One region of the Paenibacillus sp. J14 genome, then DNA from elsewhere that is predicted to be linked to it. Evidence: predicted binding sites of a transcription regulator. Region 1 holds the regulator's gene; the other holds the start of a gene.
What was found. The regulator LexA, encoded in region 1, represses DNA repair genes until DNA is damaged. The targets are predictions, from matches to a motif close to CGAACATATGTTCG.
Positions count from the first base shown of each region.

Region 1 (15,394 bases):
CTAACATATGATAAGGTCATGATAATCTAACTGGAAGGTTGATAGCGATGAGTGAGGAAATTCGCAGAAATATGGCCTTGTTTCCTATTGGTATCGTCATGAAACTTACGGATTTAACGGCAAGACAAATAAGATATTACGAGCAACATGAATTAATCGTACCCGCACGTACCTCGGGAAATCAGCGGATGTTTTCTCTGAATGACGTCGAGCGGTTACTGGAAATCAAGAGTCTCATCGACAAGGGTGTCAATATCGCGGGAATCAAGCAGGTTATGAATCCGATGTCTCGGGAGTCCCAGGATGCGACAGTCATCACGAAGGACACGGAAGAGAAGCGAAAGGAAATGACAGATTCCCAGATCTACCGGATGTTGAAGCAGCAACTGGTGTCAGGGAGCAAACCGGGACAAGTTTCTTTGCTCCAAGGTGAGTTGTCTCGGTTTTTCAAAAAATAATCTAAACGTTGGGAGAGGTTAGGGTGAGTAACAAGCAATACACCAAAGAAGATATTTTGCGGATTGCTAAGGAAGAAAATGTACGCTTTATCCGTTTGCAATTCACGGATTTGCTGGGAACGATCAAGAATGTAGAAATCCCAGTCAGCCAGTTGGAGAAAGCATTGGATAACAAAATGATGTTTGACGGTTCTTCCATTGAAGGGTATGTCCGCATCGAGGAATCCGATATGTATCTCTACCCGGATCTGGACACTTGGGTGATCTTCCCTTGGGTGACCGAGGATCGCGTTGCACGTTTGATTTGTGATGTATACATGCCTGACGGCACTCCGTTTGCCGGCGATCCACGCGCGATTCTGAAACGTGCGCTCAAGGAAGCTGAGGAAATGGGGTACACTTCAATGAACGTTGGTCCAGAACCGGAATTCTTCCTGTTCAAAACCGATGATAAAGGCAACCCTACAACCGAATTGAACGACCAAGGCGGATACTTCGACTTGGCTCCTACGGATTTGGGCGAGAACTGCCGCCGCGAAATCGTATTGACCCTGGAGGAAATGGGCTTTGAAATCGAAGCTTCTCACCACGAAGTGGCACCAGGTCAGCATGAAATCGACTTTAAATATGCTGATGCAATCAAAGCAGCTGACCAAATCCAAACGTTCAAGCTGGTCGTTAAGACGATTGCTCGTCAACATGGGCTCCATGCAACGTTTATGCCGAAGCCGCTGTTTGGCGTAAATGGCTCCGGGATGCACTGTCACCAATCGCTGTTCAAAGGCAATGTCAATGCTTTCTATGACGAAAGTGATGAATTGGGCTTGAGCAAAGAAGCGCGTCATTATATGGCCGGTATTCTGAAGCATGCCCGCGCATTTGCAGCGATCACGAATCCAACCGTAAACTCCTACAAACGTCTCGTACCTGGGTATGAAGCTCCTTGCTATGTGGCTTGGTCTTCGAGCAACCGCAGCCCAATGATTCGGATTCCGGCTTCCCGTGGTCTCAGCACACGGATCGAAGTGCGTAACCCGGACCCAGCTGCTAACCCATACTTGGCTCTGGCTGTGATGTTGAAAGCCGGACTGGATGGAATTAAGAAAGAGCTTCCGTTGGTTGATCCGGTTGATCGCAACATCTATGTGATGTCCGAAGAAGAGCGGGTAGAGGAAGGCATCCCAAGTCTTCCATCCGACTTGAAGGAAGCGCTCGGCGAATTGCTCCGCAGCGAAATCATCAGCGAAGCGCTGGGAGATCACGCATTAACTCACTTCTACGAATTGAAAGAGATCGAATGGGATATTTTCCGGACCCAAGTTCACCAATGGGAACGCGATCAATATATGACGCTGTATTAATCAGGGTTCACAGCCAAGCCAGCTCCCGGCATTTCAAGCAGGGGCTGGCTTTTTTTATGGTGAAGACGAATGAATTACAGCTTTTGGATTTCGAAACAATGCCATGATTTCACTCGAATTGGGACAACTTATAGGTATAAGGAGGTTCATGCAGATGACAGTAACCGAACTAAAAAGATACCAACGTCGTCGCTATCGGTTAAAGCAGTGGTGGATCACAGAGCGTTCGGGGCTAGGGTGGGGTACGCGCGGGCGCCGGGAGAAGAACGGCTATAATTCCATGAGCTTCTTAGACCTCGAATGGGAGTAAGAGGGGAAGTCATCAAGTTCCCCATAAAGTAAACAGGACGAAGCGGAAGTCACTGCATCGCTTCGTCCTGTTCGGTTTCCTTATCTTATGTGGCCTACGAAAGGGAAGATTTCAAATTAGTGCAGGTCGCGGAACAAGCCGATGACCTTGCCCAAAATGGTTACATGCTTCAAACGAAGCGGTTCCATCGTTGAATTCTCCGGCTGTAGGCGAATATGGTCACTTTCTTTATAGAACGTCTTAACCGTTGCTTCGTCATCCTCCGTCATGGCCACAACGATATCTCCGTTGTTCGCCGTCTGCTGCTGGCGGACGATCACATAATCCCCGTTATGTATTCCAGCTTCGATCATGCTGTCGCCAACCACGGAAAGCATAAAGACATCCCCTTCCGCTGCGTAGTGCTCTGGCAACGGAAAATAATCTTCAATATTCTCTGTCGCTGTGATCGGCACGCCCGCGGTAACCTTCCCAACAATCGGAACGCGGGTCACGCTGTGTGCAAATAAATTGTAATTCTCCGATTCCTCTTGACCCAATAATTCAATGGCGCGCGGTTTCGTTGGGTCGCGGCGGATAAATCCTTTCTTCTCCAGACGGTCTAAATGGCCGTGAACAGTAGAACTGGAAGCCAATCCGACGGCTTCACCGATCTCCCGGACCGAAGGAGGATATCCCTTAGCGCGTACTTCGTTGCGAATAAACTCAAGAATAGCCTGTTGCCGGCTCGATACCTTTGACATTTACGGATCAACCCCATTTAGTAACGTTTGGAAAAATTATAACATAGAACTTCCGTTCGTACAAACATTAGTTCTAAATAGTTTAGGAGAAGAGAACTACTTTAAAAAAATAAGAACAACTGTTCGAAAAACCTATTGAATCAAACAAATGTTCGTGTTATATTGAATACATGTAAAACAGAACACTTGTTTGGAGTGATGGTGAAATGTTGAAATATAGTTCTTATCAAAGCATCTATGAACAACCTTCTTTTCGTCGTCCGGTGAAGAGAAGTCTACATATGAATGTCTTCCTTAAGAGTAGATTGTCCAAAATCGTCCTGCTTTTAATCATCCTCAGCATCACATGTACTGGAATGGTACAAGCCTTTGCTGCTTCCACAGACAACGCTGACGGAACGTATCGGCCGGAATATGTCGTGGTTATGCCAGGAGATACGTTGTGGGAAATTGCTGTAGCACATAAGCCACAAGGACTGGACACAAGGGTCTATGTTCAGAAGCTGATCCGGACTAACGGGTTGAGCAGCAGTGCGATTCAAGCTGGCGATACGTTGATGTTGCCCAGTAGATAATTCATACGTTAAAAAATAATTCACAGGTTTATCAATGTATTCGAACAGAGCTTGTCTTAAGGTATTACGGCAGGGGTTGCCGCGCCTTGACAAGCTCTTTTTCTCATGTCAAAGTAAGAATTAATGCCCTGTGAGACATCATGGGTAGCATAGTATATCAAAGAAGCAGGTGGATTTATGGATATTGATGCTTTGGTTAAGCGGATTAACGAGCTGGCTCGAAAAGCGAAACAAGAAGGGTTAACGCAAGACGAACTCTTGGAAAGAGCCCAGCTTCGGGAAACGTATCTGCAAAACGTTCGCAGAAATTTTCGGCAACAGCTCGAGTCGATCGAGATTGTAGATAAATAGGGAGGAACAGGTATGGGGTCGTTTGACCGAAAAGTAGAACGCAATCAACGAAGAATGTACAAGAAAGGCAAAGGTTCCAATGTCGGACAAGGGACGCGCAACCCTCGTACTTCACTTGGAGCAAATGGGGAAGGCGACGTATTTAAAGGGCGGAACTTCATTTTGCCTACCGCCTTGGTTCTGTTAGCGCTGCTGTATGCCGTGGTCGGGTTGATCGGGAATACCGAGGAAGTGAATTCGGTATTGTTCTGGGCAACGATCTTTTTGTATTTCGTGCTGGCTCTGGTGATTTTCCTGCGCAAGCCTTATTTGCGCGTGAATAAGAGCTCGTTGTACACTTCGAAGTTCAACCGCGATCGGATGTTGGATGCGGGTAACATCAGCAAGATCAAAGTGAGCCGGAACAAAATCGTCATTGAACCGAAGACGCGGGAACCGAAGTGGGTGTTCTACCGCACCCGTAACCGTTTTGACACGGAAGCAATGGCTGCACGCCTGCAGTTGTATGCTGATACCCATCATGTGAAGCTGGTGAAGGAATAAACCTTATACAATACACTTGCGATAGGAATGGAGAGGTTGGGACGAATGACAATCAAGGCGGTATGTTTTGACCTGGATGACACGCTGCTCTGGGATGAGCGAAGCGTAAAGGAAGCTTTTGCTGCAACGTGTGAACGCGCTGCGGCGAAAATTGATGGATTAAACCCCGATCAATTGGAAGAAGCTGTACGCCGGGAAGCTCGGGGGTTGTATGAATCCTATGAAACGTATCCTTTCACAACGATGATTGGAATCAATCCGTTTGAAGGGTTATGGGCGACATTCTCTGCTGGAGAACAACCGGAATTCCGCCAGTTGGAGCAGTTAGCTCCAACCTATCGTAAGGAATCCTGGCGGCGCGGTCTGCTTGCGCTTGGCGTTGATGACGAGGAACTGTCCGGTGAACTGGCAGAACAGTTTGGCCGCGAACGGCGTGCCCGTCCTCATGTATACGAGGAGACTTTTCAAGTGTTGAAGGAATTGCAAGGCAAGGTGAAGCTGCTGTTACTTACGAACGGATGTCCAGCCTTACAGCAGGAGAAGCTGGATGGTGTGCCTGAGCTGGCGCCTTTTTTCGATGAGATTGTGATCTCCGGAAACTTCGGTAAGGGCAAACCCGATCCATCCATTTTCCGCCACGCCTTAGAACGGTTAGGGATCGAACCGAATGAAGGAATCATGGTTGGTGATAAGCTGACGACGGATATCAAAGGTGCGCTAAGTGTTGGTATGACCGCCGTTTGGATTAATCGAGACGGCAAAACACTTACCGGTGAGATCGTACCGGATTATGAGATCAAGCATTTGTCCGAACTTCATGACCTCTTAGCGAAGTTGGCATAACTCAAGTTGGCTTGTAGTGAATCAGAAGTAAGGTATTCTTAGGCGGTGGAAGGGGGAAATCTGAATGCGAATCAAGGGAAAAACGGGGCTGCTTGTTGCCATCGTTCTTGCGCTCATTGTTGTCGCTGGATGCAGCCGTAGTGAATCATCGTCTGCTTCAGCGGAAGAAGCGGCACTGCAGCCGATTCAAGTTGAGCTGGACGTAACACCAGCTGCAGCTAAGGCCGGTGAACCGGTGACGTTTACAGCCAAAGTAACCCACAACGGCGAGAACGTGGATGATGCGAAGGAAGTTATGTTCGAATTTTGGAATACAGATGACGATAACGCAAAGCACAATCAAGTCCAAGTGAAGAGTGCCGGCAACGGAACCTATGTGCTGGAGCATACCTTTAAGGAACCTGGAACCTATGAAGTGATTTCCCATGTTACGGCTCGCGATCAGCACTCCATGCCTTCGAAGCAATTCACGGTGGAATAAGCTGACAACTGAATCGGTGCTTTTGTTAAAGGAGCTGCTGTTCTCCATTTGGAGAAGGCGGCTTTTCTATTAAATTGATCCTCCTGATAAGGCGAATTTCCGAACTTTAAAAGAAAAGATTTGTAGCGTTGTTCGGATTTTAATTCGGGGATGACCGATAGGATAACAAGATCTTGAATGAAGTGTTTCACTTGGAGATTTCACGGAACTCTCTTTTCTTCAACGCTTTATTCTGTTAAACTATAACTTAACGTTTTACGGGAGGGACATGACATGAGTAAACCAAGCCTGCTCGACAGAATGAAAGAACGAATATTGATCCTCGATGGCGCCATGGGCACCATGATTCAGCAGGAAAACCTGACTCCAGCCGACTTCGGCGGTGAAGAGCTGGACGGCTGTAACGAAATGCTCGTGCTCACCCGTCCGGATGTGATCCGTGGCATCCACGAGAAGTATCTCGCGGCAGGTGCTGATTTGATAGAAACGAATACGTTCGGTGCGACATCTGTCGTGCTGGCTGAATATGATATTCCGCATAAGGCACGTGAAATCAATTTGGCTGCGGCCAAGCTGGCGATTGAAGCAGCGGAAAAATACAGTACTCCGGATCATCCACGCTACGTGGTAGGCATCCTGGGACCCACAACCAAGACCTTATCCGTTACTGGCGGCGTGACGTTCGATGAGTTGACGGCCAGCTATGCGGAACAAGCTACGGCGTTAATCGAAGCTGGTGTTGATGCGCTGATGCTGGAAACTTCACAGGATACACTGAACGTAAAAGCCGGGAGTATCGGAATTAAACGGGCTTTTACCGAGACTGGAACCACGTTGCCTCTGATGATCTCCGGCACCATCGAGCCGATGGGGACAACGCTGGCGGGTCAAAATATCGAAGCCTTCTATATCTCGCTCGAACATCTGAATCCGATCTCCATTGGACTTAACTGCGCAACGGGACCAGAGTTCATGCGTGACCATATCCGCACTTTGTCTGGACTAGCGAAAGCAGCGGTAAGCTGTCACCCTAATGCCGGTTTACCGGACGAAAACGGCACTTACCATGAGTCCCCGGATTCGCTTGCCCAGAAGATGTCTGCTTTTGCCGAGCAAGGTTGGCTGAATATTGCCGGCGGGTGCTGCGGTACGACGCCTGCTCATATCGCTGCATTAGCGAACAAGCTGAAGGATTACCGGCCGCGTGAGCTGAACGGCAGCCATTTGCCGGCACTTTCCGGTATTGAGCCGGTTTATATCGAATCAGCAAACCGACCTTACTTGGTCGGAGAGCGAACAAACGTTTTGGGATCACGCAAGTTTAAACGGCTGATCGTGGAGGGCAAATACGAAGAAGCATCGGAAATCGCTCGGGCGCAAGTGAAGAACGGAGCACAGGTTGTCGACGTGTGCGTCCAGGATCCGGACCGGGATGAAGCGGAGGATATCAAGAAGTTCCTGGAATTGGTGGTCAAGAAAGTCAAAGTCCCGCTGATGATTGACACGACCGATCCGAAGGTGCTGGATATTGCTCTACAATATTGTCAGGGCAAATCGATTATTAACTCGATTAACTTAGAGGACGGCGAAGAGAAGTTCGAGCGCGTCACGCCGTTGATTCATAAATACGGTGCGGCTGTGGTCGTAGGTACGATTGATGAACGCGGGCAAGCGATCACGCGGGAGGATAAGCTTGAGGTTGCTAAGCGTTCCTATGATCTGCTCGTAAACAAATATGGTCTGCAACCGGAAGATATCATCTTCGATCCGCTCGTATTCCCTGTAGGGACAGGGGATGAGCAGTACATTGGTTCGGCCAAGGAGACGATCGAAGGGATCCGCCTGATCAAAGAGGCATTACCAAAAGTTCATACGGTGTTGGGCATCAGTAACGTCTCGTTTGGTTTGCCTGAAGCCGGCCGCGAGGTTTTGAACTCTGTTTTCCTGTATGAATGCACCAAAGCAGGACTGGATTATGCGATCGTGAATACGGAGAAGCTGGAGCGCTATGCAAAAATTCCGGAAGAGGAGCGTCGTCTGGCGGAAGAACTGATCTATAATACGAATGATGAAACGCTGGCCGCCTTCGTAGCAGCTTTCCGGAACAAGAAGGTAGAGAAGGCCGTAACTACCACTCAGCTCACGCTGGAGGAACGGTTGGCTTCCTATGTTGTAGAAGGAACCAAGGAAGGGTTAATTCCTGATCTTGATGAGGCGCTTAAAAAGTATACCGCCCTGGAAATTATTAATGGCCCGCTGATGGCAGGGATGGAAGAGGTGGGCCGGTTATTTAATAACAATGAATTGATCGTTGCCGAGGTATTGCAAAGTGCCGAAGTAATGAAGGCATCGGTAGCGTACCTGGAACCGTTTATGGAGAAGAATGAAACCAGCGTAAAAGGGAAAATTCTGTTGGCAACGGTGAAGGGCGATGTTCATGATATCGGCAAAAACCTGGTTGAGATCATTCTGTCCAATAACGGTTACCAAATTGTGAATTTGGGCATAAAAGTACCACCGGAACGCATTATCGAAGCGTATCGGGAGGAGAAAGCGGATGCGATCGGACTCTCCGGTCTGCTGGTGAAATCGGCTCAGCAAATGGTCACAACGGCACAGGATTTGCGGAATGCCGGCATCGACGTCCCGATCCTTGTAGGCGGAGCGGCGCTCACCCGCAAATTTACCAAAACGCGGATTCGGCCAGAGTACGACGGCTTGGTCTTGTATGCCAAAGACGCAATGGATGGTCTCGATTTGGCCAACAAGCTGATGGATCCGGTCGCTCGGGAGCAAATTCGCCTGGAAGTAGAAGCGGAGAAAGAAGCGGATAGCGCTGTAGCCGTTGCTGAGCCGCTGCCGGAGCTTACACGAGTGGAGCGTTCCAAGATTTCTACCGATGCGCCGGTATTTACTCCACCGGATCTGGAGCGTCACGTCCTGCGTGATTATCCGATTGGTCACATTACGCCTTATATCAACATGCAGATGCTGTTAGGTCATCACCTAGGACTCCGCGGTTCTGTGGAGCAGCAGCTGGCGGCAGGTGAGACAAAGGCAGTTCAACTGAAGGAGACGGTGGATCAAATCCTGCTCGAAGCGGTCACAGACGGCATCATCCGCACGCAGGCGATGTATCGGTTCTTCCCGGCACAATCATCCGGTAACGATATTCTGATCTATGATCCGGCTGAACCTGGCAAGGTGCTCAAGCGATTCAGCTTCCCTCGCCAGAAGGTCGAGCCTTACCTGTGTTTGGCGGATTTCCTGAAGTCCGTGGACAGCGGGCAAATGGATTACGTTGGTTTCCTGGTTGTAACGGCAGGGCAAGGCGTTCGAGAATTGTCCGAGAAATGGAAGAATGAAGGCGAGTATCTGCGCTCCCATGTGCTGCAGGCGGTAGCGCTGGAGCTGGCTGAAGCGCTGGCGGAGCGGGTTCACCATATTATGCGGGATACTTGGGGCTTCCCGGATCCGGCGAATATGACGATGAAACAGCGGCATGGAGCGCGTTATCAAGGGATTCGCGTCTCGTTTGGTTATCCGGCCTGCCCGGACCTCGAAGATCAGCAGCTGCTGTTTGACTTGATGCATCCGGAAGACATTGGTGTCACGTTGACGGAGGGCTTCATGATGGAGCCGGAGGCATCCGTCTCAGCGATGGTCTTTGCACACCCTGAAGCGCAATATTTCAATGTGGACAAAGCCGGGAACTAAGCCCGTCATGCAACCTTTGCAAAACCCTCCGAGATTCGGAGGGTTTTGGCAATCTGTACGTGTATCGATGTATCATTCTAGCGTAAAGGACGAAATGGCATGGAACTTTACTTTTTAGGGACGAATGCAGGGGTACCGTCCTTGGAACGGAACGTGACTTCAGTGGCGTTGCGTCTGCTGGAGGAACGCCGTTCGCTCTGGCTGTTCGATTGCGGTGAAGGCACTCAGCATCAGATCCTGCGTTCACCGCTGAAATTAAGCAAGTTGGAATATATTTTCATCACCCATTTGCATGGTGATCATTTGTTTGGCTTGCCTGGGCTCATTTCGAGCCGTGCCTATCAGGGCGGGGATACACCTCTCGTCATATACGGTCCCAAAGGCCTGAAAAAATTCGTTGAAACGACGCTGTCGCTTAGCGAATCGCGGATTAACTATAAGCTCGAGCTGGTGGAGCACCAGGGCGGTGTCCTGTTCGAGGACGATTCGTTCCGGGTTGAAGCGGCGCTGCTAGAGCACCGGATTGACAGTTACGGGTATCGAGTAATCGAAAAAGATTTGCCTGGTAAGCTGGACTCCGCTGTGCTGGAGCGTTGCGGCATTCGTCCAGGCCCGCTGTACGGCAAGCTCAAACGCGGGGAAAGTGTGGTTGCGCCAAATGGCGAGACGGTTCATGCCAAGGATGTGCTGGGGATGCCGAAGGCTGGCCGGATTGTCACTATCCTAGGCGATACGCGGCCGTGTGATTCTGTGTTAACTTTGGCTCAAAACGCGGATATGTTGGTTCATGAGGCAACTTTCTTGCATGAACTAGCGAAGACGGCCCACGACTATCACCACAGTACGGCGAAGCAAGCGGCGACTGCTGCGAAGGAAGCCGGGGTGCAGCAGCTGCTGCTGACTCATTTTAGCTCGCGTTATAAATCAGACGATCAGTTGCAGCGATTAGAAGAAGAGGCGCGTTCCGTCTTTCCAAACTCGCACCTAGCCCGGGAACATGTCCTCTATCCAGTGGCACGCCGCTGCGGGCGGAAATAATTATTTTCCGGGAAAGCGCAGGAACTGACAGGGCATTTCAAAGTTTGTCAAGAGGAACAAGACCGATTTATGTCACTGTTCGCGATCGTTCGACGCCAAACGGCGGACTCAAACTTTGAAATGACATTTCCCCTAAATTGAACGGAAAAATTTGCCTGACCCCTAGGTTCCTAGGTACAATAAATAGAGACACGGTCGTATCGAAAGGATGAGGATTTTGCCAAAGGGTTGGAAGGCCTATCTCATTGATTTAGACGGCACGTTATATCATGGGCCTCAAATGATTCCCGGTGCGGACGAGCTGATCTCCGCCTTACGCGCGCAGCGAATCCCTTTTCTGTTCGTGACGAACAATTCTTCGCGGACACCGGAGGAGGTCGCTGCACATTTGAAAGCGATGGGCATATCGGCTCAGGCCGAAGAAGTCTGTACCTCGGCCGTAGCTGCAGCCAAGTATATTGCCGAAGAACAGCCTGGCTGTAAAGTCGCAGCCATTGGTGAGACTGGTCTGATAAAGGCGTTGGAGGATGCCGGATTACAAATAGTCTTGGAACATCCGGACCTAGTAGTGCAAGGCATCGACCGCCATTTTACATACGAAACATTAACCCGGGCTGCCCGTTGGATCCGAAGTGGGGCGCGTTATATCCTAACCAATCCAGACTTGCTGCTGCCCTCCCAAGACGGCTTAATGCCCGGAGCGGGAACGATTTCCGCCGCGATTCAAGCTGCATCGGGCGTTAAGCCGACGGTGATTGGCAAGCCGGCTGCGCCGCTGATGGATTTTGCCATCGCTCAGCTGGGTCTGGAAGCTTCGGAAGTGGCGGTAATCGGCGATAATCTCAATACCGACATCGCTGCAGGGAAGCATGCCGGCTGCGGGACCATTCTAACCCTAACCGGCGTCACCACAGCGGATAACCTGCCGGATTATGTGAAATCTTCCGGTGTAGAGGCGGATGTAGTGTGCCGCGATCTTGCGGAAGTCCGTGAACGAATTTGCGGAAATCGTGGATGATCCTGTTTTATTTTATGAGATGAACTAATGATCGAACTTACGAACTTATACGGATGAAGGGAAAGATGTACCATGCCGGAATTGCCGGAGATGGAAAATTATCGAATCCAGCTGTCTCAGCATATTTTGGATCTCCCCATTACGGGAGTGAACATCGGCCGGGAGAAATCCGTGAATTTGCCGGTCGCAGACTTTACACGGGAACTGATGGGTAGACAGGTGATCTTCATTGAACGTCGAGGCAAGAACCTGTTGTTCCATCTGGATAATGGGCGAAGATTGATGCTCCACCTGATGCTGGGTGGGTTACTGTACCTCGGCTCCAAGGAGGATCGTCCCGACCGGAACACGCAGGTGGAGATCACCTTTGGTGAGAAGCTTGTCTTGTACTTCATCGGGTTGCGTCTTGGTCATTTGCACTTGCACAGTGCCAAGGAGGCTGAGGAGCTGCTTTCGCACTTGGGTCCGGAGCTGCTGGATCGGCGGATGAACGAAGAACGGTTTACCGCACTGCTGCGCAAGCGGCGGGGAAGTCTGAAGACGACCCTCGTCAACCAGGACGTCATAGCCGGCATTGGCAACTGTTACGCGGATGAAATTGCGTTTGCGGCCCAGTTGCTGCCGATGGCGAAGCTGCAAAATTTCAGCGATGAAGATTTTTCACGATTGTATCAAGCGGTTCGGGATGTGCTCATCGAGGCAACCGAGGCTGGTGGTTATATGGAGATGCCGTTAACCCGGGACGATCAGTTGACCGGTGGGGCCAACGAGATCTGCAGGGTGTACGACCGGGAGGGAGAGACCTGTCCCCGCTGCGGAGATACCATCGTCAAAGCGGAAATGAACGGGCGTAAAGTATTTTACAGCCCGGGCTGTCAGCATGACCGATAAGGTGAAGGTTGGGGGACACCTTAGCATTCGAAGCGGTTATCTTGGGGCTGCCAAAGCTGCGCTGCAGATGGGGGCCGGCGCTTTTCAGTATTTTCCAAAAAATCCACGGAGCCTTGCAGTCAAAAGCTTTGATCCGCGGGATGCGGAACAATGCCGAACATTTTGCGAACAACACGGCTTGGTCTCCATTGCGCATACCCCTTATCCCAGCAACCTCGCGATCAGCAAGGAGACTGACGGCGAAGCATATGGCCGAGTTGTACAGTCGTTGCGAAATGATATGGAAATCGCTGAAGCGTGCGGATCGATTGGGATTGTGGTACATTTTGGCACATTTAAGGCAGGAAACCCCTTACAAGGATACCAAAATATTATACAATGTATTAATGATGTGCTATCTGACTGGCAAGGTTCCGCGAAGCTGTTAATTGAGAACCAGGCCGGTGATCACGGCGACATGGGGATGACGATCGAGGAGTTGGTCCAAATCCGCAAATTGTGCCGGGATTCGGAGCACATCGGCTTTTGCCTCGACACCTGCCATGCTTTTGGAGCGGGGATGTGGCGGGGTGAAGGGGACGAGAGCTTTGCGGCCAAAGCCAAGGAGCTGAAGTTCTGGGACGGTCTCTGTGCCGTTCATCTTAACGATTCAAAATACCCGGTATTATCGCGAAAGGACCGTCATGCCCGTGTGGGGCAGGGCCATATCGGCGAAGCCGGCTTTCGCTGGCTTCTGCAGATCGACGCGATTCGGAGAACCCCGCTTATCTTTGAGAGCGAAACCGGGGAAGACGGGACGTACAGAGAGGATATGGAGCGAGTGAGACGGTGGGCGGAGACCTAGAGAGAGAACCGGGCTCCGCTTGGAGTGAAATACCGCGGGAAAGGAAGAACACTATTGATTCATGTATATATGGACGATTTTCGCCGATGTCCGCAGGGATTTACGTTAGCGCGCACCGTCGAGGAGTGTCTAGAATTGCTTCGCTTGACGGAGGTAGACATCTTGTCGCTGGATTACGATATGGGGCCGGATGAACCTAACGGTACGGAATTGGCAGCTGCCATGGTGCGGGAACGGCTTTTCCCTCGTGAAATTTATCTTCACACCTCCAGCATGTCCGGGAAAAAGAGTATGTACGAAATTTTCTATCAAGGCTTGCCGGAGCATGTGAAGCTGCATAACGGGCCGATTCCGTTCGAACGGTTGGAGGAAATCGCCCGAAATTGCAAGGTGCCGCCGCAATCGAAATGGATATGCACGGCGAATCATGGCTTTGCTCCTTATGCCCAGGAGGAGCTGCGCCGCATGTTTGGCAGCGTCAAGAGTACGATGCTGGTTCCCGGCGAGGTTTTTGCCGCTTCGTTGCAGGCGGTGCCGGAGGATGTGCAGCACCGGCTGCGACAGGATCCGCCGATTTTTCTGCGGCATGTATTTCTGGTTGATTGGGAATGGTGTCCGGTTGAAACGGAAGAGGTCAATCCAGAGCAATGGTTGGAACCGCTGCGCAAGTATCTGATGGCGGATTTCCGGCTTCCAGGCGCCAAGATTGCCGTGCAAGCGCGCAAATCAGACGACGGACTATGGCCGGGAACCGCGCCGGAGTTGAAGGACCGTCTGCAGGAATTACTGCAGGACGTGTGTGTAGGGGAATTCGTGGTAAGGAATGCCGACTGGATCATTTCAGTGTTTGCCGGGCAAGATCGGATATTTGCCGGTGTCGCGCATCCGCAGGATAACCTTTCCGACTGGAACGGCGGGGCAATCCGCTTCCGCAAGGAGGAGGGGCAAATCTCGCGGGCGAAGTTCAAGTTGTTGGAGGCGGAAGCTACGTTTGGAATTCCGTTTGAATCGTTCCGCGAAGCGCTGGATATTGGCGCGGCTCCCGGGGGGTGGACCTCGTTCCTGCTGGAACGCGGATTAAACGTAACGGCAGTGGATACGGCGAAGCTGCATCCAGCATTGTTATCTTCGCCTAAACTGACGTTTTTGCAGCGTAATGCGAACAGGGTGAAATTTAAAGAAAATCAATTTGATCTGTTGGTTTGCGACATGAGCTGGAGTCCCAAATTGACGGCTAAGCTCGTGACTGAACTGCTCTACGCCTTGGTTCCGGGAGGGACTGCTATCGTGACAGTGAAGCTGCTGACGAAGAAACCGATGGCGTTAATTCAAGAGGTGATCACTCAATTTGAGGAAGCCCGCCTGCAAGTACAAAGAGCAAAGCAGCTATTTCATAACCGGGATGAAATCACGCTGTACATGATTAAATATTAATGGCGTGAATGAAGTGGCTTTAAAAAAAGCTTTACATTTTCCGCCATCCGTTCTATACTAATTCCAAAATTATACATTGAACTCGATTAGGGAAAGCATCCCCAGTCATTGATATCGGCCGTAGGGTCGGGAAATGACGGGAGGTGGCTTTCCCTTTTTTGCGTTCAAGAAAGGAGGAGGTATGACTAGGTTCGTGTCCAAGCTCGTTCCTGGTGACTTGCTGGCTGGGCGTTACCGGATCAAATATTTGATTGGTCAGGGAGGAATGAGCTGGGTGTATTTAGCCGAGGACATCAAGCTGCCGGGAAAGAACTGGGCTGTGAAAGAATGCTTGAACGTACCCGAAGCGCCGGTATCTGTCGCGAAAGAGGTCAAGCTGCTGATTACATTAAATCATCACCGTCTGCCACGGATCGTTGATTTTATTGACCCCGACCGGGACGGATATTCCTATATTGTGATGGATTATATCCAGGGTGTGCCATTGGATCAATTTATTCGGGCAAGAGAAGGGCGGTTACCGCTGGAGTTGATCCTTCGATTTGGTCTGCAAATCGCGGAAGGGCTGCATTATTTACATCGACATGAGCCTCCAGTGATCCACCGGGATGTGAAGCCTGCCAATCTGCTGGTTGATGATAAAGGCGAGCTGAGGTTCGTCGATTTTGGAATCGCCAGAATCTTTTCGGTGGGGAAATCGGAAGATACGGTGCAGCTTGGCACGGTTGGATTTGCGGCACCAGAGCAATATGACAATCGCCAAAGCGACGCGCGTACGGATCTGTAT
Region 1 covers NZ_JADQ01000003.1:12,826-28,219, forward strand. Annotated here, with positions in the region: gene M891_RS0101500 (MerR family transcriptional regulator) at 48-458, shown strand; gene glnA (type I glutamate--ammonia ligase) at 482-1,819, shown strand; gene M891_RS25490 (hypothetical protein) at 1,974-2,129, shown strand; gene lexA (transcriptional repressor LexA) at 2,246-2,872, opposite strand; gene M891_RS0101520 (LysM peptidoglycan-binding domain-containing protein) at 3,154-3,447, shown strand; gene M891_RS24795 (DUF896 domain-containing protein) at 3,625-3,798, shown strand; gene M891_RS0101530 (hypothetical protein) at 3,811-4,341, shown strand; gene M891_RS0101535 (HAD family hydrolase) at 4,387-5,184, shown strand; gene M891_RS0101540 (FixH family protein) at 5,249-5,665, shown strand; gene metH (methionine synthase) at 5,939-9,382, shown strand; gene rnz (ribonuclease Z) at 9,482-10,420, shown strand; gene M891_RS0101555 (TIGR01457 family HAD-type hydrolase) at 10,629-11,438, shown strand; gene M891_RS0101560 (Fpg/Nei family DNA glycosylase) at 11,511-12,329, shown strand; gene M891_RS0101565 (deoxyribonuclease IV) at 12,319-13,173, shown strand; gene M891_RS0101570 (cyclic-phosphate processing receiver domain-containing protein) at 13,228-14,607, shown strand; gene M891_RS0101575 (serine/threonine protein kinase) at 14,789-15,394, shown strand, end outside.

Region 2 (15,394 bases), on a different contig from region 1:
TGGCTCTTGTGAGGTTGCCTATTCGGCAGCCAAAGGCGGAGTTAATGCATTTACCAAAGCGCTGGCCAAGGAACTGGCCCCCTCCGGTGTTACGGTGAATGCCGTCGCTCCAGGAGCGGTGAAGACCGAGATGATGGAGCGGTTTGATGCGGAGGAGTTGCGGCAGTTGGAGGAGGATATTCCTATAGGACGGCTGGGTTCACCGCAGGAGATCTCCTCATTAGTTTATTTTTTGGCGCTGCCGGAATCCGGTTATATCACCGGGCAAATCATCAGCCCCAACGGCGGCTGGATTACCTGAGTCCGATGTTTTCACAGGTTTTGGATTAAGTGTTGGAGCTCGGCGCGCGCATAAATTCCCCGGGATTTTCGCATATTACGACTGTTGATTTTAAATCGCCAAGCGAAGGAGGATTTATCATGTCAACAGTACTCAAAAATTTTGATACATGGAAGAAATTCCTGGGTGATCGCGTCAAGCATGCGGAAAATGCCGGCTTCAGCGAAGAGGAAATCACCAACCTCGCATACGAAATCGGCGGTTTTCTGGACGACAAAGTGGATCCGCAAAACGAATCCAACCGCGCGCTCAAAGAAATTTGGGATGTGGGTACGGAAGAAGAGCGGAAGACCATCGCTCGTCTGATGGTGAAGTTGGCCAAGAAAAACGCATAGTTCGATCTTTGGAAAAGCTCCCGCTTCGGGAGCTTTTCCCCCATTTTCTCCGCCCGCTTGCCTTTCAATTTTATTTTATATATCATAAAACACATATGAACATCTGTTATCAGGAATGGGAAGATTTGTTCTTTATAAATTGTTTTCTGCGAATTAGCAGGAATTAAGAACTATTTTGTCGAAAGAGCAAGAGGATATGGAGAAGGTGTCTGGGATGGATGAGAAGCAATGGTACTTAGAATATAAAATACATAAAAATCGCCCAGGACTTTTGGGGGATATCGCCTCCATGTTAGGGATGTTGGAGATCAACATCTTAACGATTAACGGCGTGGAAGGCAAGACGCGCGGGCTGCTGCTCGAGACCAATGATGACGGAAAAATCGAACAAGTCAGTCAGTTATTGAACAAGGTGGACAGTATTACGGTCACCGCTTTGCGGAATCCGCGTCTAGTCGATTTGCTCGCCGTCCGTCATGGACGCTATATCGATCGGGATTCCGATGATCGCAAGACGTTCCGATTTACGCGGGATGAGCTGGGGATCTTGGTTGATTTTCTAGGCGAAATCATGAAACGGGATGGCCATCAGGTGATCGGACTACGAGGGATGCCTCGTGTGGGGAAGACGGAATCGATTATCGCCGGAAGCGTCTGCGCGATGAAACGATGGACGTTTGTATCTTCAACGCTCTTGCGGCAAACGGTACGCAGCCAATTGTCAGAGAATGAAATGGACCCTAGGAATGTATTTATTATTGACGGTATCATAAGTACTCTTCGTTCCAATGAAAAGCATCATCAGCTCTTGCAAGAGTTGATGTCCATGCCTTCCACGAAAGTTATCGAACACCCGGATGTGTTCGTGAAAGAGTCTGAATATAGTTATGACAATTTTGACATAATTATTGAATTGCGTAACAATCCTGATGAGCAAATCGTTTACGATACGTTCACGACAATTTATACGGACGATCTCTAAACGATGAGCCGCATAAAGAAATCATAAGCAGGAGGTGATGGTCGTGTCGGATTTGGGCCAGCAGTTAAGAGAAGCCCGCCTTGCCAGAGGTTTGTCGCTGGATGACGTACAGGAAATGACGAAGATTCGCAAACGATATTTGGAAGCCATCGAAATGGGGGATTATAAGGTTCTGCCTGGTAGCTTCTATGTTCGGGCTTTTATTAAAACGTATGCGGAGACCGTCGGCTTGGACGCGGACGAACTGCTTGCCGAACATCGGCAAAACGTGCCTTCTACAGCTCCGGAACCTACGATGGAACCGGTGATTCAAAAGCGCCGCAGCCGGCAGCACAACGAGCGCAACTCGAAATGGCTGTCCACGACGCTGATGTGGTCGTTTACTGTGCTGATTTTGATTGTTATCTATCTGTATTTCACAGTATGGGGAAATAATAACGATCAAGCGGATAACAATAAGGAGCCGGATCCTACGCCGGTCACTCAGGGGACCAACCAAAATGGCAACAAAACCGGTAATACAGCCAGTGGCGATGCCGTAGGCGGGAACAATGGCGCCCAGAATGGGACAAACAATAGTGCGGAATCGGGATCAAATCAGGGTACCGATACGAATACCGGGAACGCGGGAGACGAATCCCCGACGAATGATACCGATAATCAGGCGGTGACGATCGTACCGGACGGAACGGAAGGTAGCACTACGAAGTTCAAGATTCAAAACCCTGGGACGGGGCCTGTGCAAGTCGTGATTACAGCTAGCGGAAAAAGTTGGGTTGAAGTACGCAAAGGCAACTCTAAGGGTGAGAAGTTGTTTTATGACAACACTAAAGAAGGCGACGTATTAACCTATGATATCGGACCGGAAGGGTTATTCGTCAAATCGGGTAATTCCTCTCAAACCGTGATCACGGTCGCCGGACAAACAATTGAGGATGGAAAGACGACGTCCAAGTTCCTATTGAACCTTGATGACGGAACAGGCGGCGGTACCACAGGGGATACCGGAACGGAAGACGCCGGTATGGGTAGAGACAATTCAACCACAGAAGGCAACGAATAAGCGAGGCTGGCCACAAGCTGATCGCTTATTCGCTTAATCAAAAGCGCGGTGAGGACCATCAGGTCAAGCAGCGCTTTTTTGGCTTTATTCGGCAGTATGGTAATGGCGGCGACGAATGGCTCGACTTTGCGATTTTTTTTACATATAATTTAATTATGTAAAGATTGGAAACCGAGAAAGGAATGTGACTTATGGCTTCGGAAAATTCTTTCGACATCGTTTCAAAAATGGACATGCAGGAATTGACCAACGCAATCGACCAAACGGAACGGGAAATTGCAAACCGCTTCGATTTCAAAGGTAGCAAGAGCGAGCTGAAGCTGGAGAAAGACGAACTGGTTATCGTTTCTGACGATGAATACAAGCTGGGAGCGGTCATCGACATCCTGCAATCGAAAATGATTAAGCGCGGGTTGCCGATCAAGAACTTGGATTACGGCAAAGTGGAACCGGCTTCCATGGGCACCGTGCGTCAGCGAATTAAATTGAAGCAAGGGATCGACCAGGAAAATGCCAAGAAAATTAATGTGCTGATTCGCGATTCCAAGTTGAAGGTCAAAAGCCAAATTCAAGGTGATCAAATTCGCGTAACAGGCAAGAGCCGTGACGATTTACAAGAGATTATTCAGATGCTGCGTAAAGCCGACTTGTCGGTGGATTTGCAGTTCACCAATTTTAAATAGTGCACAAGGGTCTCCTGCAGGGAATATCTAGCTGCGGCAGGCCCTTTTCATATTTTTGACAGCATTGGTCCCGGAATATTATACTTGTAGAGGTTGTTTAATCCTTAAGTTTGACGGGAATTTTGGCTTTCAACGATGGGGGAAATGGTTCATGACAGAAAAGGTAAAAATCGTGACATTGGGCTGCGAGAAAAATTTGGTGGACTCGGAAATCATGTCGGGTCTAATTGAGCAGCGCGGCTATTCCTTGGTGGATAATCGCGAGGATGCAACCGTCATTATCGTCAACACCTGCGGATTTATCGATGCGGCGAAGGAAGAATCGGTAAATACGATTCTTGAGCTGGCCGATTTGAAGGAAAGCGGAAGATTGAAAGCACTGATCGTTTCCGGGTGTTTGACGCAGCGATATAAGCAGGCTTTAATGGAGGAAATGCCGGAGATCGACGGTATTGTGGGGACGGGAGATTTTCACCAAATCAATCGGATCGTTGACGAAGCGCTGAAAGGCAAGAAGCCGGCGCTGGTCGGCAACCCTGTCTTTAATTATGAACAAGCGTTGCCGCGCAAGCTGTCTACAGCCCGCTACACGACCTACGTGAAGATCGCTGAGGGCTGCGATAACAACTGTACGTTCTGCAGCATTCCGATCATGCGCGGGAAGTTCCGCAGCCGTTCCATGGAATCGATTTTGGAGGAAGTCCGCAGCATGGCGGCCCAGGGCGTTAAGGAAATCAGCCTGATTGCGCAGGATTCTACCAATTACGGTACCGACTTGTATGGCGAGTTTAAGTTGGCAGAGCTGATGGATCGCGTCACTCAGGTGGAAGGCGTGGAGTGGGTGCGGTTGCATTATGCTTATCCCGGCTTCTTTACGGACGAGCTGATTGAGATGATGGCGACCAATCCGAAAATCTGCAAATACGTGGATATGCCGCTACAACACAGCGAAGACTCCATCTTGAAACGGATGCGTCGGCCTGGCCGGAATCGCGACATCCGCGAGCTGGTTGCAAAGATTCGTGCGCGGATACCGAACGTTTCTTTACGTACGTCTTTGATCGTTGGGTTTCCAGGGGAAACGGATGAAGATTTTGAGCGGTTATGTGAGTTTGTGCGCGAGATCAAGTTCGACCGCCTTGGTGTATTTACCTATTCCAAGGAAGAGGATACGCCGGCATCACGTTTGCCGGATCAAGTGGATGAAGAGGTCAAAGAATGGCGGGCGAATACGCTGATGGAGATTCAGCGGGAGGTTGCAAACGCCAACAGCAGTAAGTACATCGGTCAGGTTCTGGACGTGCTGATCGAACGTTATGACGGGCGTAGCGACGTTTACGTCGGCCGCTCGCAATATGACGCTCCGGAAATCGATGGCGAAGTTTACGTCACGAATTGCCCGGTCGGGCTAGGAGAACTGACCAAAGTGCGAATTACGCATGCTTTTGATTATGATTTGTCCGGGGAGGCTGTCCTGTGAATTTGCCCAACCGTATCACATTAGCTCGTATTTTCATGATTCCGGTGATGCTGGTCTTCTTGCTGTTGGATGCCGGATGGCTCGCCTATGAGCTGACGCTTGGCGAGTACTCGTTGCCGGTAAACCAACTGATAGCGGCAGTGCTGTTTATTATCGCTGCCAGCACGGACGGAATTGATGGTTACATCGCTCGTAAATATAATCTGGTCACCAATTTAGGTAAACTGCTTGATCCGCTTGCAGATAAGCTGTTGGTAGGAACGGTGCTGATTGGTCTTGTGGCCTTGGGCAAATGCGATGCCTGGATTGCAGTTATCATTATCGCCCGTGAGTTTGCGGTGACCGGCTTGCGCGAAGTTGCGCTTCTGGAAGGCTCCGTCATTGCGGCCAGCAAGTGGGGCAAGGCGAAGACCATCACGCAGATCATCGCGATTTCGGCGTTGCTATTGAACAATTTTCCGTTTGAATGGTTATCGATCCCGTTTGATGATATCGCGATTTGGCTGGCGGCAATCATCACGTTGTATTCAGGGATTGATTATTTCGTGAAGAATAAGAGCGTGCTTTCTTTTTCCAAAGTATAAATGGATTTTGGGAGTTAAGGCAGAACACTGAAGGAGGCATGCGAAAATGAAAGCGGAAATTATTGCGGTAGGGACGGAGCTGCTGCTTGGTCAAATCGTCAATACAAATGCACAGTACTTGTCTCAGGAGTTAGCCGCGCTTGGGCTCGATGTTTATTTCCAAACGGTGGTTGGCGATAATATGAATCGACTGGCCGAGGCGGTAAAGACGGCATCGGGGCGGGCGGATGTGCTGATCCTAACCGGCGGGCTGGGTCCAACCCAGGACGATCTTACGAAGGAGGCGCTGGCTGAGGTACTCGGTCGGACGCTATACATCGACCCGGAAGCGATGGCGAATATCGAGCGATTCTTCCAAGACCGCGGTGTCCCAATGACGGAGAACAATCGCCGTCAGGCGCTCGCCATTGAAGGGGGCACGCCGCTTCCGAATGAAACTGGTCTGGCGGTGGGCAATGCGATTGCGTTGAACGGCAAGTTCTATATCGTATTGCCTGGTCCGCCAAAGGAAATGAAGCCGATGTTCGAGCATCAGGCGAAGCCTTGGATTTTGAAGCATGTGCTGACCAGCGAGATGCCGATTTTTTCGCGAATGCTGAAGTTTGCGGGGGTTGGCGAGTCTGCCTTGGAGACCAAACTGCTCGACCTGATTCAGGCGCAAAGTGATCCTACGGTGGCGCCCTATGCGAAGGAAGGCGAAGTTACGATTCGCATCTCCACTAAAGCGGCAAACGAGCAGGAAGCGGCGGTGAAGCTGGATGCCATGGAGCGTGAGATTGCCTCGCGGCTGCCGGAGCATTTGTACGCGAACGTGGATGAGCCTATCGAGAAGACGATCCTCGATTTAATGGCTTCGCGCGGTCTTACGTTGAGCGCAGCCGAAAGCTGCACCGGCGGCCTACTCATGGAGATGTTCACCGCATTGCCCGGCAGTTCAGCCGTGTTTACGGGCGGGATCGTATGCTACTCCAATGCGATGAAGGAGAAGTTGCTCAACGTGCCGCATGACCTGCTTGAAGGTGAAAATGCGCCAGGCGCAGTCAGCTCGGAAACGGCCAAGTTCCTGGCGGAGCAGGTGCGCCTGACTGTAGGCACCGACATTGGGCTGTCGATCACCGGCGTGGCAGGGCCTGCTCATTCTGAGCGCAAGCCTGTGGGGCTCGTGTATGTTGCGATTGCGCGCGAGGGTGCGGATACTGCCGTCTTCGAACTGAACCTCAAGGGCAACCGTGAGATCATTCGACTGCGCGCTGTGAAGTCGCTGTTCTACCAATTGTGGCGGGTCTTGCAGGGAAGATAAGGTGGGCTTTTCACTGTACAGCAGCTTAGTGTATAGTGGCTTATTTTTACGCATTATCCCGATCAATCAGGGGAAGGGCAGGAGTGCTTTGCAATACGAGCGGGCTCAATGTTCCAATGTTCGTTCGTTGCTTTGCAACTCTTGTGTTTTGGAAGAATATGACATATAATCAAGATACGGAAGAACCGTAGCAAACGGATTGAGTTGTGCTGCGGTTCTTTTTTTGTTGGGAGAGTAACGTTGGAAGGGGGCATTGGAAATAGGGGAGTATGAACCGGTTGAGTTGATTGTCGCTTTGCTAGTTTAGTTATGGTGCGTCGGATTGGTGGGAACAGGGAATCTATTCGAAAATTTTATATAATTGTGCTTCATGAGGCCAAATCTACATGATCTGTATGAAAAATCGATTATAATCCGGTACGATGGAGTTGAAATGAGCAAATATAGATGAAAAATCGAGCATAATACGCGATTTCAGCCGATTTCAACGAAATTATATATGAAATTTCATTGAGATGGGCGCACCAAATATTACTATACAAACCAACTCAATATGTACTGTGTCACCACACCACCCAGAGCACAAATCCATAGTTACCCGCAGCAAGCAAGTAGTGCAAGCTAACCGTACTCAAGGTCATATGATAAATCACCGCACAATAGAGTATAGAGCACGTCTAAAGATTACCTCAGTTACAGCGTACCTGTCCTGTCCGGTTTACGGATTCTTACGTATTGGACCCTATTCATGCCTTCCTTTACGGCAAACGGGAGACAGGGAGGGGAGAAATCCTCAGTTTGTGAGGCGGAGAAATTTTGCGAATGTATGTTCGAAAAAACGCTTGGCAAACATTCCAAAACAAGGTACAATGATATACGAAAGCAGTTACGACAGAGCCGAAGTATACTGAATTCAGTAATTTTAAGAAGTAATTAATGATTTATATAACATTTAAGGATGTGAGCTGATTGTCAGATCGTAAAGCAGCGCTGGAGATGGCGCTTCGCCAAATAGAAAAGCAATTCGGTAAAGGTTCGATTATGAAGCTTGGAGAATCGACGCACATGCAGGTTGAGATCGTTCCAAGCGGATCGATTGCTCTGGATATTGCCCTTGGTACAGGTGGACTTCCACGCGGACGGATTATTGAAGTATACGGGCCGGAGTCTTCTGGTAAAACGACGGTAGCGCTGCACGCGATCGCTGAAGTTCAGAAGATCGGTGGACAAGCTGCCTTCATCGACGCAGAGCATGCGCTGGATCCTTCCTATGCCAGCAAGCTGGGTGTCAACATTGATGAACTCCTGCTGTCCCAGCCGGATACAGGGGAACAAGCCTTGGAGATCGCTGAAGCGCTCGTGCGAAGCGGTGCAGTGGACATTATCGTTATCGACTCCGTTGCGGCATTGGTGCCTAAAGCGGAAATCGAAGGCGAAATGGGGGACTCGCACGTTGGCTTGCAAGCTCGCCTGATGTCTCAAGCACTGCGGAAGCTGTCGGGGGCCATCAGCAAGTCGAAGACGATTGCGATCTTCATCAACCAGCTGCGTGAGAAAGTTGGCGTCATGTTCGGGAACCCGGAGACAACGCCAGGGGGTCGTGCGCTGAAATTCTATTCAACGATTCGTTTGGATGTACGCCGCGTTGAGACGATCAAGATGGGTAACGATATGGTCGGTAACCGGACACGGATTAAGGTTGTAAAGAACAAGGTTGCGCCTCCTTTTAAACAGGCTGAAATCGACATTATGTACGGAGAAGGTATTTCTAAGGAAGGCAGCATTCTCGATATCGGAACGGAACTGGATATCGTGGATAAGAGCGGTGCTTGGTATTCGTATGCCGGCGAACGTCTAGGACAAGGCCGTGAGAACGCGAAGCAATTCTTGAAGGAGCATCCGGAGATTGCGAATGCAATTGAGCAGAAGATCCGCGAATCCAGCAATCTGACAACGTCAGTAGCTCCGGCTTCCGCCAGCGATCTGGAAGCGGAGTTTGCGGAAGAGCAAGCGTTGTTTGCAGAAGAATAAGCTTGTTAAGCTGTAACATCAAGCGCTCTGATCGCGGCAATATGCCGGGTCAGGGCGCTTTTGCAGTAGTTAAGGAAGTTAAAGATTCGCCTAAGGTGCAGACTGGAGGGACAGGATGTGAGTACATGGGGACAATCGCGCAGGAAAGTTGCGGGGAGAAGAGATGGAGTTGACTCTGGTGAACGAAGAGAGGACGAAATCGTAGATATCTCCGATGAGGCATTCTGGGAACCGCGACCGAGGGATATCGGCTGGGATTCAAAACGAGAGAAGACAGAAGAGGAAGTTCCGGCCGGATTGGATGCTTTCCCCGAGGACACCGAGCTGGAGATTACGTCCGTATTGATGCTGAAGCGGCCGAAGCATCGTTATCGGATCTCTTTTGGGGCATATGCGCTGGAAGTTCACGAGGATGTGATGATTAAATACCGCATGATCAAAGGGGCGGTATTTACAAAAGAAGAACTGGAGGAAATCGTAGCAGCCGACGAGCGCCAACAGGGGTATGCCGATGCGTTGAAATATTTAAGCTTAAAGCCGCGAACCACCTATGAAATTGCACAACGTCTAGGCGAGAAAGGCTGGGGCGAAGAGACGATTCAAGATGTGCTTACCCGATTGCAATCAGAAGGTTACGTTAATGACGCTGCATACGCACAGGAATGGGCTTCTCAGCGCGTGAAATTGCGCGGGAAGGGGAAACTGTGGGTCAAGCATGAATTGCGCCAGAAGGGGATTTCCAAGGCGTATATCGAGGAGGCGCTTGGTGAGGTCAGCGAAGAGGACGAGTTTGAGAGTGCCTTACAGCTGGGCATGAAGAAGTGGCGTTCAACCACAGGGGAATTGCTTGACCGAAAACGTAAAACCGGGGCGTTCCTGCAGCGCCGCGGATATAGCGGAAGCGTCGTATCCCGGGTTATGCGGGAACTTGGCAACCGCGAAGAAATGCATGGAATGGATGAATGGGACGAAGAATAACAGGGCGAGGTAACTCCTGTCATTTGCTTGACAATATCTTTTCACAAATAATAAAATGAATTTGAGTCCATACCTTGAGGGCCCCTTTTTTCCTTCCAAAATTATGGGTCTGAAGGTATAGGATTTATGTTCTCCAATCAGGCAAAGTGCGTCCGCTAGGCTACTGCGGAGGAGTCATGCTTTTGCAGCATGAAGTGCTGAGCTGAAAGGGCAAGTCATGAATTCTTTGTATGGAATGATGAACCTAAGAAACGAAAAGTAACTACAACTGCAAACATCCCAAGGAATGCCTTGGAGGAAACAACGGGGAGGTGAACAGATGCACCCAGTAATCTGGATCGTTCTCGTTGCAGCCGCTTTATTCTTTGGGTTCGTGATCGGGTATTTTATTCGCAAGTCTCTTGCCGAAGCTAAAATTTCCAGTGCAGAGCACGCGGCCAGCCAAATCCTAGAGAATGCTAGGAAGGACGCGGAAGCACTGAAAAAGGAAACGGTTCTGGAAGCCAAAGACGAAGTCCACAAGCTCAGAGCCGAAGCTGATAAAGACATTCGTGAACGTCGGAATGAAATACAACGACAAGAAAGACGATTGTTGCAAAAAGAAGAGTCGCTGGATAAAAAATTAGAATCGCTTGAACGTAAAGAAGAGCAAGTGGTCAGCAAAGAGAAACGGATCGAAGAAACCCAGCAACAAATCGACTTGATTTATAAGAGTCAGGTTCAGGAACTCGAACGGATTTCCAACCTTACCATGGAAGATGCCCGTACGATCATTTTGAACAACGTAGAGCAGGAAGTTCGCCATGAAACGGCGCAGATGATTAAAGATATTGAACAGCAAGCGAAGGAAGAAGCGGATAAGAGATCCCGCGAGATCATTACGCTGGCCATTCAACGCTGCGCAGCTGATCATGTGGCGGAAACAACTGTTTCCGTCGTAACACTGCCAAACGAAGAAATGAAAGGACGGATTATCGGTCGGGAAGGCCGGAATATTCGTGCTCTCGAAACATTGACCGGGATCGATCTCATTATCGACGATACACCGGAAGCGGTGATTCTGTCGGGCTTTGACCCGATTCGCCGCGAAATTGCTCGGACCGCCTTGGAGAAATTGGTGGCGGACGGTCGGATACATCCAGCCCGGATCGAAGAGATGGTCGAGAAATCTCGGAGAGAAGTGGACGAACGGATTCGCGAATATGGCGAGCAGGCTACGTTCGAAGTGGGCGTACATGCTTTGCACCCGGATTTGATCAAGATCTTGGGACGTCTCAAGTTCCGGACAAGCTACGGCCAAAACGTCCTGAAACACTCGATGGAAGTCGCTTATCTGGCCGGATTAATGGCTGGAGAGCTGGGCGAAGACATCACTCTTGCCAAACGGGCAGGCTTGCTGCACGATATCGGCAAAGCGCTTGATCATGAAGTGGAAGGATCTCATGTCGAAATCGGCGTGGAATTGGCTAAGAAATACAAAGAACATCCGGTGGTTATCAACAGCATTGCCTCTCACCACGGCGATTGTGAAGCCACCTCAGTCATTGCCATGTTGGTTGGCGCAGCCGATGCTTTGTCGGCAGCAAGACCGGGAGCGCGTCGGGAAACGCTCGAAACCTACATTCGTCGGTTGGAGAAGCTTGAGGAAATTTCCGAATCGTTTGAAGGCGTCGAGAAATCGTTTGCCATTCAGGCGGGCCGCGAGGTTCGCGTAATGGTACAGCCGGATAAGATTGACGACGCGGAAGCATTCCGCTTGGCGCGTGACATTACGAAGACGATTGAAAATGAACTGGATTATCCAGGTCATATCAAAGTAACCGTCATCCGCGAAACGCGGGCGGTTGAATACGCCAAGTAAAGGTTATGCTGAAAAGTGGCCCCTCGGGGGCCGCTTTTTCATTGCTTGGATATGCCTTGAGCTCACATGCTGCAAGGGGTAGTAGTCAGAGGAGGGAACCAGCATTAAAGTTCTGTTTATCGGAGATATCGTCGGAAATACGGGGCGCAAAGCGCTAAAGGCCACGCTGCCTCATTTAAAATCGAAATATAACCCGCATATCATCATTGCGAACGGCGAAAACGCTGCGGCAGGCCGGGGCATTAACGCCAACATCGCCAAAGAGTTTTTCGATCAAGGCATTCACGGCTTAACGATGGGGAACCACACGTGGGACAATAAAGAAATCTTCGACTTCATCGATCAAGAGCCGCGAATGGTCCGGCCGGCTAACTACCCGCCGGGTACGCCCGGATTAGGGTACACTGTGATTAAGGCAAATGGGAAAGAGCTGGCCGTGGTCAATTTGATGGGCCGCACTTTTTTGCCGCCGCTTGATGACCCGTTCCGGGTTGCGGATGAAATCATCGGTCAACTATCCAAGAAGCACAAGTGTATTCTGGTCGACTTCCATGCCGAGGCCACTTCGGAAAAAATCGCCATGGGTTGGTATCTTGACGGTCGCGCTTCGATCGTTGTGGGGACGCACACTCATGTGCAAAGTAATGACGACACGATCCTGCCGCAAGGGACGGCTTATTTGACCGATGCCGGTATGGTTGGCTCACGTGAAGGCATCCTGGGCATGGAACGGACGGCCGTGCTGCGCAAGTTCACCACACAGCTTCCGGTTCGGTTCCAAGTCTGCGAAGGGAAATGGCATTTCCACGCGGTCATTGTCGATATAGATGAATCTACGGGCAAAGCCCAGAAGATTCAAAAAATTCGTTTGCTGGAAGACGAGTGGATTATGGACTAGTTCATCGCCAAGAAGTCCGATAAATCAAGGCCTCTCGAAACTTTCTCCTCGGGGAAAAAGAAGGAATATCCCAGATTCTCACGAATATCTTCTAAGTAGTGGAATCCAACGAATATTCCCAGGGAGGTACTAACCATGGAAGTATTAAAGGTTTCAGCAAAATCCAACCCCAACTCCGTTGCCGGTGCGTTGGCTGGCGTCCTAAGAGAACGTGGCGCTGCTGAACTTCAGGCCATTGGGGCGGGTGCTCTTAACCAAGCCATCAAAGCCGTTGCGATCGCCCGGGGATTCGTCGCGCCAAGCGGTGTGGACTTGATTTGCATTCCTGCTTTTACCGACATCGTCATCGATGGTGAGGATCGGACCGCGATTAAACTGATCGTAGAACCGAGATAAGTTTTGGATAGAATGATGCCTGTTTACGTTTCGTAGACAGGCTTTTTTGTTTGTTTTGAGCTAAAATGTTCGTAACGAGGAGGATTATTATGAACCTGCCCATTATCGATTTTCATTGTGATGCTTTGAGTAAATTGCAGTTAGACCCGAAGCTGGATTTTGCCCATGACCGCCGGTTGGACGTCAATCTTCGCCGATTGGAGGAAGGCGGAGTGAAGCTGCAGACGTTCGCCATATTTCTGTCCAGTGAGTTAGGGCCAGCGAAAATGGAACATATTCTTGAACAGATCGATTTGTTTCGTGAACGGGTTCTCCCGCTGGGTATGCTCCCTGTACAAACTGCTGAAGACTTGAATACCCTGGAGCAAGGAGGGGGGATTGGTGGGCTATTGTCGCTGGAAGGAGCGGACGGGCTTGAGGGAAACCTGCAATATGTCCGTGTATGTTATGAGAAGGGTGTGCGGTTACTCGGGTTGACATGGAACTATGCCAACTGGGCTGCGGACGGGGTGATGGAGCCGAGAAACGGCGGGTTTACTCCGGCTGGGTTAGAGCTGGTGAAGTTGTGCCATGAACTCGGCATCATTTTGGATGTCTCGCATTTGTCGGTCAAAGGATTTTGGGAGCTTCAAGAGCTGGCGGAGGCCGCGGGCAAGCCGTTTATCGCTTCCCATTCTAACGCCTATCAGATTTGCCCCCATCCACGAAACCTCCGTGACGACCAGATCCAGGCGATTATTAAGCTCGGCGGGCGAATTGGAGTGACCTTTGTGCCTTGGTTCGTCAAAGAGGGGAAACATGCAACCACCAAAGATTTGCTGCCGCATATCGAACGGATCTGTTCATTGGGCGGAGCGAAGCACCTGATGTTCGGATCCGACTTTGACGGGATCGACACCCATTTGACCGATTTCCGGCATACGGGTCAGTACGCAAATTGGCAGGAGACTTTGCTGAAATATTACCCGGAAGAGCTTGTTCGCGGATGGTTGTACGACAATGCAGCCGCATTCCTGCGCGCTTGGTTGCCTTCTCACAAGTAAGCGCTTTAATTCATCCAATTGTGAGAACGAATTGATCGAAAACTACTATATGAAAAAAGGCTAGAAAACGCTTGCTTTTTGCCAAGTGTAGACATAAAATTGACATGACTCTGAAACAGAATGTTCACAAACAGTTGGCCGGAATGTGACCTCTTGCACGTTAACATTCTACACTTTTATTATTATCTCTATTTTTCCATTGCGATACGATTAAAGGGGTGGGCGATCTTGATTAGTCAATTGTCTTGGAAGATCGGTGGACAGCAGGGAGAGGGCGTTGAAAGTACAGACCGGATTTTTTCGACGGCTTTGAACCGGCTGGGATATTATTTGTACGGGTATCGGCATTTCTCCTCCCGTATCAAAGGCGGTCATACGAATAACAAAATCCGGATCAGTACCAAGCCAATTCGTGCGATTTCCGACGACTTGGACATTTTAGTCGCTTTTGACCAAGAAAGTATCGATTTGAATGCACATGAATTGCGCAGCGGCGGGGTTATTGTAGCGGACGCTAAGTTTAACCCGACCGTACCGGAGGGCGTGGATGCCCGTTTGTTCCCGGTGCCGATTACGAGCATTGCCGAGGAGCTTGGAACTTCGCTGATGAAGAACATGGTTGCTTCCGGTGCCTCATGGGCGCTGCTCGGTCTTCCGCTTGAAGTCTTTAACAAAGCGGTGGAAGAAGAGTTCGGCCGCAAAGGACCTGCGATAGTTGAGAAAAATATCGAAGCAGTGAAACGGGGTGCGGATTTCGTACTTGAGCTTGCTGGAGGACCTCTGGAAGAGTTCAAACTCGAGCCGGCGGATGGCAAGCAGAAGCTGTTTATGATCGGCAACGAAGCGATTGGCCTTGGGGCTGTTGCGGCAGGTTGCCGGATCATGAGTGCTTACCCGATTACCCCTGCTTCTGAAATTATGGAATATTTAATCAAAAAATTGCCGAAATTTGGCGGTACAGTGATTCAGACCGAAGATGAGATCGCAGCGATTACGATGGCGATTGGTTCGAGTTATGCAGGTGTTCGTACGATGACTGCATCGGCGGGACCTGGCTTGTCCCTCATGATGGAAGCGATCGGACTGGCTGGCATGACCGAAACGCCAGTCGTAATCATTGATACACAACGCGGCGGTCCAAGTACAGGCCTGCCGACGAAGCAGGAGCAAAGTGATATCAACGCGCTCATCTACGGTACGCATGGGGAAATTCCGAAGATCGTGATTGCGCCTAGTTCGATTGAAGAGTGCTTCTACGATACGGTAGAGGCGTTCAACCTGGCTGACAAATATCAGGTGCCTGTTATCGTGGCGACGGACCTGCAATTATCCCTCGGGAAGCAGTCCTGCGAAATGCTCGATTTCAACAAAGTTATGATCGATCGCGGTTACCTGGTGAAGGATATTCCAGATCGTGAAG
Region 2 covers NZ_JADQ01000030.1:17,990-33,383, reverse strand. Annotated here, with positions in the region: gene ymfI (elongation factor P 5-aminopentanone reductase) at 1-301, shown strand, start outside; gene M891_RS0112865 (DUF3243 domain-containing protein) at 421-675, shown strand; gene M891_RS0112860 (DUF3388 domain-containing protein) at 890-1,657, shown strand; gene M891_RS0112855 (helix-turn-helix domain-containing protein) at 1,701-2,720, shown strand; gene M891_RS0112850 (YajQ family cyclic di-GMP-binding protein) at 2,912-3,403, shown strand; gene rimO (30S ribosomal protein S12 methylthiotransferase RimO) at 3,555-4,883, shown strand; gene pgsA (CDP-diacylglycerol--glycerol-3-phosphate 3-phosphatidyltransferase) at 4,880-5,467, shown strand; gene M891_RS0112835 (competence/damage-inducible protein A) at 5,514-6,767, shown strand; gene recA (recombinase RecA) at 7,737-8,798, shown strand; gene M891_RS0112825 (regulatory protein RecX) at 8,916-9,776, shown strand; gene rny (ribonuclease Y) at 10,096-11,637, shown strand; gene M891_RS0112815 (TIGR00282 family metallophosphoesterase) at 11,741-12,535, shown strand; gene M891_RS0112810 (stage V sporulation protein S) at 12,671-12,931, shown strand; gene M891_RS0112805 (dipeptidase) at 13,021-13,974, shown strand; gene M891_RS0112800 (2-oxoacid:acceptor oxidoreductase subunit alpha) at 14,203-15,394, shown strand, end outside.
Region 2: a site for LexA is predicted at 7,587-7,600, ahead of recA (recombinase RecA). Genes of this name have one in related genera too.